2 linked regions of the Endozoicomonas sp. GU-1 genome follow. The protein of the gene in region 2 interacts with the protein of the main gene of each other region in a pairwise test. Links are inferred from orthologs where the notes say so. Each region holds a gene or a part of one and is shown on either strand. Other genes may lie near its edges.

Region 1 (3,872 bases), 2.9 Mb from region 2 along the record:
GCCACACAATGGGGTGAATCCTGGTGTTCACCATGCTTTCAAAACCTACTCCGGCCCCGGCGGAAACCCATCGGTCATAATCTGCTCCATGGTCCACGGATTGGTATCCGGAAACTCATCCTCCGGTATTTCCAACTCCCGGGAAGCATCCCGGCAAGCAATGGGATAACATTCCAGCAGGCTTTCATCCAACAGTTCATACAAGCTGGGGTTTTTCATCAACAGTCGTTTAACTATTGCCCGTTCTTTTGCCAGGCTGTAATCAATCACCATAAACCAGCTGCGGTACCAGCGACTCAAGGCATGCAGGTCTTCTTTGAAGGTGCGAATATGCCATTTAAGCAGAAGCACCAGGATCCGGGTCAGATGATTTTCCAGCGTGTTGACCTTTTCCTGGCCAAGGTCGTCTACCTCCTCAATCAGGTTCTCCAGGTCCAGAGCCCGAAACTTGTTTTTTTTCAGTAAATCAATTTGCTGACGGGTCCACTGATAAAAGTCCGTTTTGTACAGGTTACTCATAGTGATGATCTCCCGATGCTACTGATGTTTTTTTAAGAGCTTCAGTGTTGTCTCCAGCAATCTCCTGCAACCCTCTATCGCAGCTTCTGAGTCATCACCCAGTGAAGCAGAAGGCTTTTATTATTGTATTGATCCGTCCCAGAGCCTATCAGGATGATATTGACCGGGAGTAGGTGACAGCCTGGGGTATTGAGTTTAGTAAGACAGATGAGCAGATGATGATGGTTCCGGTTCTCTAATCTTGTCCTGATGGTAAAGAACCAATACCAGAGGAGACTGTCACAAACCGGCTGGAGTATAGGCCATGAATGTCGTGCCATGGGAATTTTGACAATAAATATGAAGTTTCAGCGCTGCCCGCTGCCCGAAAAAGACGGGCGACTTGTAGTTTTGCGGGAAGCGGGCAGCGGGCAGCGGCATTAACTAATGCTTCAGATAAACACGGAACTTATTCCGGAGCAAATCCCGGAAAGCAGAACGCTAAATAGATAACTGAACAACGTCGCCTGTTTGTTCGGTAAGGCAACGATTAAGCACCGCGAGAAAGGTGTCCCCCCGGCCATCGAGCAGCCAGTCCCCCTGCTCTTCATCGTAGTCAAAATGGAATCCACCACTGCGGGCGGCCATCCATAGCTGTAGCAGCGGGGTCTGGCGGCTGAGAATAATTTTGCTGTTGTCTTCACAGGTTAACGTGAGAATGCCTGCTGATGTTTCATAGTCAATGTCCAGTTCGGCATCGTCTATGGCGTCTTCAATGGCCAGCATCAGGCCATCCAGAAGTTCATTATATTGACGCTCTTTCATTCCTGTCTCGGTGCAATTTAATCTGAATGGGGGAATTTTAGCCTGCTTCCGGCGTTGCTGATAGAGCCTTCCATGAAAAGAGAGCGCTGCCACCGCATGCCGAGTTGCCTCAATTATGGAATATTCGGGCTAGAGCCATCGCTAATTAGACAGTTATACTGTGGCCTATTCAGAATTAAGGATCAGATTATGAGATTGTTCACTGCTGACCATCGGCTGAAAACTTCCGCTCTGGCCGCTGCTGCGTTTTTCGTGCTGCTGCTCACAGGCTGTGGTCAAAAGGGTGACCTTTATCAACCAGCATCATCTCTGGCTGATGCATCGGCAGCTCTGGAAGAAACAGTCGTTGAATAAAGAGCAGTTCTGGCTAATTACATCAATAAATAAGTGAAATGGGGAACAGTCACCTTATGGAGTGGTTTACGTTTCAGCCCGCTGAACCAGCGGCCGGTAGCCAGTTGTTTGCCGAAGAGATTCCGGTGCAACAGCTGGCCCGCCAGTATGGTACGCCTTTATATGTCTACTCCAGACGAGCCCTGGAAGCCAGCTATCAGGCCTATTATCAGGCCATGGCTGACACCCCCCACTTGATTTGTTATGCGGTAAAAGCGAACAGCAACCTGGCGGTGCTGAATGTTCTGGCCCGGTTGGGGGCTGGCTTTGATATTGTCTCGGTCGGGGAGCTGGAACGGGTGCTCGCGGCAGGCGGTGATCCCGCCAGGGTGGTGTTTTCCGGAGTGGCCAAGCAGCGTCATGAAATTCGCCGGGCGCTGGAAGTGGGTGTCCACTGCTTCAATATTGAATCAGAACAGGAGCTGGAGCATATTCAGGAAGAAGCACTGGCGATGAATCAAGTGGCCCGCATCTCCCTGCGGGTCAACCCGGATGTGGATGCCCGGACTCACCCCTATATCTCCACTGGCCTGAAAGATAATAAGTTCGGCATTGATATTAACCGGGCTCCTGCGGTTTATGCCCGGGCTGCTGAATTGAGCCATATTGAGGTGGTGGGTGTTGATTGCCATATCGGTTCCCAGCTGACCACCACCGAGCCTTTCCTGGATGCGCTGGATCGTCTGCTGCTATTAATGGATCAGTTGCAGGCGCAGGGGATTCATTTGCAGCATCTGGATATTGGCGGTGGCCTGGGGGTTCAGTATCAGGATGAGACGATTCCCTCACCTGCGGATTATCTGGTGTCGGTCAAACAGCGCCTTGTTGAGCGGGGCTATGGCGATGTGATGCTGGTGGTGGAGCCGGGTCGGTCTATTGCTGCCCAGGCGGGTATCCTGCTGACCCGCGTTGAGTTGATCAAGGCAACTGAGCAGAAGCATTTTGCCATTGTGGATGGTGCAATGAATGACTTGTTGAGACCGTCCATCTACAGTGCCTGGCATACTATTGCCAATACGGCGCAGCACGCGGATGTGGATACTCAGGTGTATGATATTGTCGGGCCTGTTTGTGAAAGTGGCGACTTTCTGGGCAAAGCACGGAATCTGGCCATCCGGGAAGGTGATCTGCTGGCGGTGTATTCGGCGGGTGCCTACGGTTTTGTTATGAGTTCCAACTACAATACCCGCAATCGAGCCGCCGAAATCATGGTTGATGGTACTCAATCTTATGTGATCCGTCGTCGGGAAACCGTTGCCGAGCAGTTTGCCTCAGAAAGCCTGCTGCCGTCGTAAAGTATCAGGAAAGAATGAACTATATGTTGCTACATTTCACCAAAATGCATGGGCTGGGTAACGACTTTATGGTGGTCGATATGGTGTCCCAGAACCTGCGCCTGCCGCCGGAAAAAATCCGCCGCCTGGCGGACCGGCGGTTTGGGATCGGCTTTGACCAGTTGCTGCTGGTTGAGCCCCCGACCAATCCTGATATGGACTTTCGCTACCGCATCTTTAATGCCGATGGCAGTGAAGTGGAGCAGTGTGGCAATGGGGCCCGTTGTTTCGCCCGTTTTGTTCGGGACAAAAAGCTGATCGGCAGAGACCGGATCCGGGTACAAACCGCCGGGGGCAACATTGAGCTGACGATTCAGAGCAATGGCGAGGTTTGCGTGGATATGGGGATGCCGAGGCTGGACCCTGAACAGGTGCCGTTTAATGCGCAGCAGCGTTCAGTGACCTATCCCCTGACGGTTGATGGCCAGGTTATCGAAGGTTTCTGCCGTATCCATGGGCAATCCCCACTGCGTTTATCGGGTGGATGATGTGCACAGGGCTCCCGTGGACACCTGGGGGCCGATGATTGAAGCCCATCCGGATTTCCCCCGGAAATGTAACGCCGGATTTATGCAGGTCCTCAGTACCGATGAAATTAACCTGCGGGTATTTGAGCGCGGCGTTGGTGAAACCCTCGCCTGTGGCACCGGTGCCTGTGCCGCTGTGGTGGCAGGACGCCTGCAAGGTTTGCTGGGCGATACCGTTAAAGTGAACTTGCCCGGTGGTAGCCTGTCTATTTATTGGCCGGGAGAGGGCAGTCCGGTTATGATGACAGGCGCAGCAACCCGGGTTTATGAAGGATACACCCGGCTATAAATCCGC
Region 2 (5,062 bases):
CTGTAAACCTCCCGGTCATTTCCTGCACAGCCCCCCAGGAGAATAACTGCCAGAGCGCAGAAAACGTTAGCGAGCCAGAATCTGGTTGGCCCTGGCAACCGCCTGCCCCCGGTTGGAAGCCAGTGCATCTGCCCAACGGGTGGTTTCCGGCAACCGGAAGCGGGTAAGACATGATTCAACATAATGCACCGCCGTGTTCAACGATATTCTATGGCCAATACTGATGTACAGTGGGCGGGTTGCGCTTCGGGTGCGCAGCACACTGCCAATCACTTCATTATTATCCCGCAGTTCAACCCTGGCCCCTTTCTGCTCTGGCAGGGTATCACTGTTTCCACACAGTCGGCTCTTGGCAACCCCAATGGCGGGCAGCCCGGTGAGCACACCAACGTGACAGGCAACGCCAAAGCGCCGTGGATGAGCCACTCCCTGACCATCACACAGCAACAGATCAGGCGTTATCCGCAACTGGCCAAGTGCTGCCAGAATCGCCGGGCATTCCCTGAACGACAGCAACCCGGGAATATAGGGCATCCGGGTCGGTACTTTAGCAATGGTGTAATCCAGCAGTTGCAGAGAGGGAAAAGCCAGAACCGCAACGGCAGCACGGGTTACCCGCCCGTTATCCTCAAAGCCCACATCAACACCGGCAACACGGGTAATTTCAGGCAGGTCATCCCGTTGGATCACCTGACTGGCCAGTGTCGTTTGCATGGATATGGCTTCGGCCAATGACAGGTCCCAGCGCAGGTCAGCAAACTCAGACACTCAACCCATTCCTTAACGGAAGACGAAGGGTCACTTCAAGACCCGGGTGGGCATTGCGGGCAGCAATGGAGCCGTTATGTTGCGATACTGCGGTACTTGCAATCGCCATGCCAAGACCCGTTCCATCATTTTCCTTACCCCGGGTTTCATCTACCCGGAAGAAGGGTTCAAACAGATCGCCAAGGGTCTCTTCAGGCACCCCCGGCCCATAATCACGAATACGAATCAGCGCCACATCGTTCTCACGAAACAGCCGTACCTCAACTTCCGAACCTTCCGGAGTGAAACGGATCGCATTCCTGATGATGTTTTCCACCGCACTGGAAAGAAACTCTCGTACAGCCACCAGCTCAATTTTAGCGGTCTCTTTCAATACCACGGCCTTGTCACGGGCCTGGGCTTCAAAGTTGCCATCGTCCACCAGCTTTTTCAGCATACCTTCGAGAGCCAGTTTCTCGCAGACCATGTTGGCCATATTTTGCTGAATACGGGAAAAGTGGATGATCTGTCCGATCAACTGATCCAGGCGTTCTATCTCCCGCTCGATGCGCGCATGCTCTGCCTCGGCATCCGGCGTTTTTCGTCTGGCCAGCGCCAGAGAGATCTGCAACCGGGTTAACGGCGACCTTAACTCATGGGAGACATCCCGCAGCAACCGTTCTTTACTGAACACCAGAGACCCGACCTGCTCCGCCATATGGTCAAAATCCCTGGCCAACTCACCCAGTTCATCCCGGCGTCCGGCAACCTTGCCGCCCACCCGGGCACTCAGGTCGCCACGGGCCAGCTTTCTGGAGGCCCGCTGCAAGTTCCGAATCGGCCCCACCAGGTAGCGGGCCAGAACCACACAGAGAAAGAAGCTGACACCCAACGCCAGAATAATAAGATGCCACTGACGTGCAATAACCTGCTGCACCCGCCAGTGCACCAGCATTGGCATCTCCTTGGTGAGGTACAGTTCGTAGGGGGCATCATTCAGGGTAATGCGCTGTGGGCCGACCACCACCACCCCTCGGCGAAAGGTAATGGTCGGATCGCTGAGATTCCGGGTTTTATTGTAGGCAGAAATCAACTCTTCAGAGATCGACGCACTGCCCAGAATATTGCCCTCGGTATCGAACAGGTAGTAACCACTGCCGGGGAACCGGGGAATGGGTAAATGCACGGAAGTACGGGAGAGCAGCTCCATTTTACGGGCCGCTATTTCCAGCTCACGAAACAGCGCCCGCCGCTCGGACAGAAAGTCCGAAGGATCGACGGTGATGGCAAAGGCCAGAAACAGCGTCACCAGCATGGCAATCATGGTCAGCCAGAACCACAGAAAAATCTTCCAGAAGACACTGTGCCATGGCCAGACCACCAGCCCGGGGATTTTAACTCGCACTGGCAACCCCATCAGCCCGGAAGAATATAAAAGTAACCAGACCCACGCACGGTTTTGATCCTTGGATTGCCGTCAGGCCGGGTACCAATCTTTTTGCGCACATTACTCACATGCATATCAATGGCCCGGTCATACAGTGTCAACTTACGGTTAAGGGCGATCTGGGTCAGGTCATCCCGGGAGATCAGTTCACCGGCCTTTTCAATCAGCGATTTCAGCACCAGAAATTCAGTGGCCGTCAACTCCAGTGGTTCGCCGGCAATGGCGGCCTCACGGTTGGCCAGGTTCAGGGCAATATCATCAATCTGCAGGGTTCGACTGGTCCCTTCCGGAATCAATGGTGTACGGCCACGGCGCAGAATGGCCTTGATTCTGGCCACCAGCTCACGATGGTTGTAGGGCTTGGGCAAATAATCATCCGCGCCAATTTCCAGACCGATAATCCGATCCACATCATCGCCACGGGCAGTCAGCATCAGAACCGGGATGTCCGACTGCTGGCGTATCTGCTTCAGGGCATCAAAACCGTTCAGCTTCGGCAAGGTGACATCCAGCAGCACCAGGTCATGCATCCCGGACAGAGCGGCATCAACCCCGGCTTCACCATCATGAACCGCAGAGATCGTAAACCCTTCTGTGGCCAGATATTCCACCAGCAATTCACAGAGCTCGATATCATCATCAATCAGCAACAGCCTGGCACTGGTTTTGCCTGTACTTATAGAGTGACTCATAGCATGTGCTCCATAAAAAAATACCCCGCCTTGGGGGAAAGCGGGGTTAAAGGTACAGCTCGTAAAGTAACTGATGGTACGGCCAGTCTGCCCCCGCCCGGGTTTTCTGGCTGCCTCTGCTCATTGATTTAATTAAGAGGCTTGCCCAAAGCGCGGGACATCATATCATTCATCAAACAGGAATGCTTAGTTAAACAGCGGCAAGACAACACATCAACCCCAAACAGTAACGACTTTGATCACTGTTTCTGAATCTCGAATTCAGTGTATTGACTTGCATCTCAATCGGGTCAATAGATCCGGTAAAAGCAGTGTAAAGCCCTGGCTTATTCCATTTTAAACAGTAAAGGATTCGCCAATAGTGGTTTTCCACATGGCTCTGAATGGATGAACCTCATACTATCCGTCACAGTACATAACCCTGTATACTCTCCGGCGCTTTGCACGGGGCATTTCCCGCCAAAGACGCCCTTCCCCTGAAGTCATACAGGGTAATACTTAAGACCGCCAATACCTTCTCCCCTAACAGGTTATGACGTTTGCAAAAACAAATAAGTGGTAGGTATTTTGCTGAATGCAAACAGTACGGAGCTGTCAATGATCGCTAACATCACTGATCGTAAACTCGGAAAATGGCTTCCGATAGGCGCTTTAGCCACCTCTATTTTCCTTCTGGCCGGTTGCTCGGAGGAGCAGCAGCCGCAACATCAAATGCCGCCACCCGGTGTATCGGTTGTCAGTGTAATCGATCAGGAAGTCGGCGACTATTATGAATACATTGGCCGTTCAGAAGCGATCAATGAGGTAGACATCCGTGCTCGTGTAGAAGGCTTTCTGGTCAAAAGAAACTTTACCGAAGGAGGTATGGTTGAACAGGGCCAGCTGCTTTACGAAATTGACCGGGCACCATTTGCAGCCGCCCTCAAAGGTGCCGAGGCTCAGCTGGCAAGCAGCAAAGCTTCCCTTATTAACGCCCGGAAAAACCTTGAGCGTAGCCGGGATCTGGTAAAACGGGGGGCGATCAGTCAGGCTGACTACGATAATAAAACCAGCTCGGAAGCTCAGGCAGTGGCTGCGGTGGAAGCTGCAGAAGCCAGTCTGGAAACAGCCCGGCTGAATCTTGGCTACACGCAAATTTCCGCACCCTTCACGGGGGAAATTGGCAAATCAACCTACAGTGTTGGCAATCTGGTGGGACCCACCAGCCAGCCTCTGGCGACGCTGACCAGCATGGATCCAATCTATGTTACTTTTCAGGTGGATGAACGACAGCTGATCAGCCATCTGGCGGAACACCCCGGAGCCAGAACGGCGCAGGAAGCCAGCGTTGAGGCCGAAGAAAAAGGCAGGTTCAAGCTCTCTCTCAGACTGCCCAATGGCACTGAATACGACCAGCCAGGCACCTTCAGTTTTGCCGACACCCAGATCGATGAAACCATGGGTACCCTGACCCTGCGAGCCACCTTCCCGAACCCTCAGGGTATTATTCTGCCGGGCCTCTACGTCACGCTGCAGGCAGAAAGCCATCAGAAAACGCCCATGCCCCTGATTCCTCAGGCCGCCGTTCAGCAGGATCAGTCCGGCTATTTTGTCCTGGTTGTCACGCCGGAAAATATCGTTGAAACCCGACAGGTGGAAGTCGGTCGTCGTATCAATGCCATGTGGGCAGTCACCTCCGGCCTTAAGCAAGGTGAACAGATTGTCGTTCAGGGCCTGCAGAAAGTGCGCCCGGGCGGCACCGTATCGCCAACCCTGGTTAATGTAGACCCAACCACCGGTACGCTTTCATCCCCCGCTTCCGCCAAGCCACAGGAGCAGGATATCTGAGATGATCAGCCAGTTTTTTATTAACCGGCCCAAGTTCGCATTCGTCATCTCGATTGTGATCACCATGGTCGGTCTGATCTCGCTGACAACACTGCCAGTGAGTATGTTCCCGGAAATCACGCCGCCCCAGGTAACCATCAACGCCACCTACCCGGGTGCCGATGCAGAAACCCTGGAGTCTGCGGTTATGCGCCCCATTGAAGAGCAGGTAAACGGGGTTGAAGGGATGATTTATATGGACTCCAAAGCCTACAATAATGGCAGTGTGTCCATCACCGTCACCTTTGATTCCGGCACCGACCAGGACATCGCCATGGTCAACGTGCAGAACCGGGTAGCCGCTGCCGAA

What was found. The genes of interacting proteins can lie anywhere in the genome.
Region 1: the proteins of O3276_RS23405 (region 2) and lysA interact in binary tests that used the Escherichia coli proteins (3 or more experiments, as listed by UniProt). The link is inferred for Endozoicomonas sp. GU-1 from one-to-one orthologs.

The regions. Positions count from the first base shown.
Region 1 is NZ_CP114771.1:2,690,403-2,694,274, forward strand. Bases 988-3,872 are described here. They hold lysA (diaminopimelate decarboxylase), read left to right. Parts: upstream 988-1,733; coding sequence 1,734-3,011; downstream 3,012-3,872. Other genes in these bases: cyaY (iron donor protein CyaY), read right to left, coding at 1,000-1,323; lptM (LPS translocon maturation chaperone LptM), read left to right, coding at 1,513-1,677. Outside these bases: O3276_RS11130 (DUF29 domain-containing protein), read right to left, coding at 46-519. UniProt on the Escherichia coli protein: Specifically catalyzes the decarboxylation of meso-diaminopimelate (meso-DAP) to L-lysine. Is not active against the DD- or LL-isomers of diaminopimelate.
Region 2 is NZ_CP114771.1:5,573,851-5,578,912, reverse strand. What follows is about bases 1,026-3,793. They hold O3276_RS23405 (response regulator), read right to left. Parts: upstream 2,887-3,793; coding sequence 2,164-2,886; downstream 1,026-2,163. Other genes in these bases: O3276_RS23400 (efflux RND transporter periplasmic adaptor subunit), read left to right, coding at 3,484-3,793; O3276_RS23410 (ATP-binding protein), read right to left, coding at 1,026-2,152. Outside these bases: O3276_RS23420 (hypothetical protein), read right to left, coding at 1-98; nfi (deoxyribonuclease V), read right to left, coding at 67-768; more of O3276_RS23410, read right to left, coding at 761-1,025; more of O3276_RS23400, read left to right, coding at 3,794-4,713. UniProt on the Escherichia coli protein: Response regulator member of the two-component regulatory system CpxA/CpxR which responds to envelope stress response by activating expression of downstream genes including cpxP, degP, dsbA and ppiA.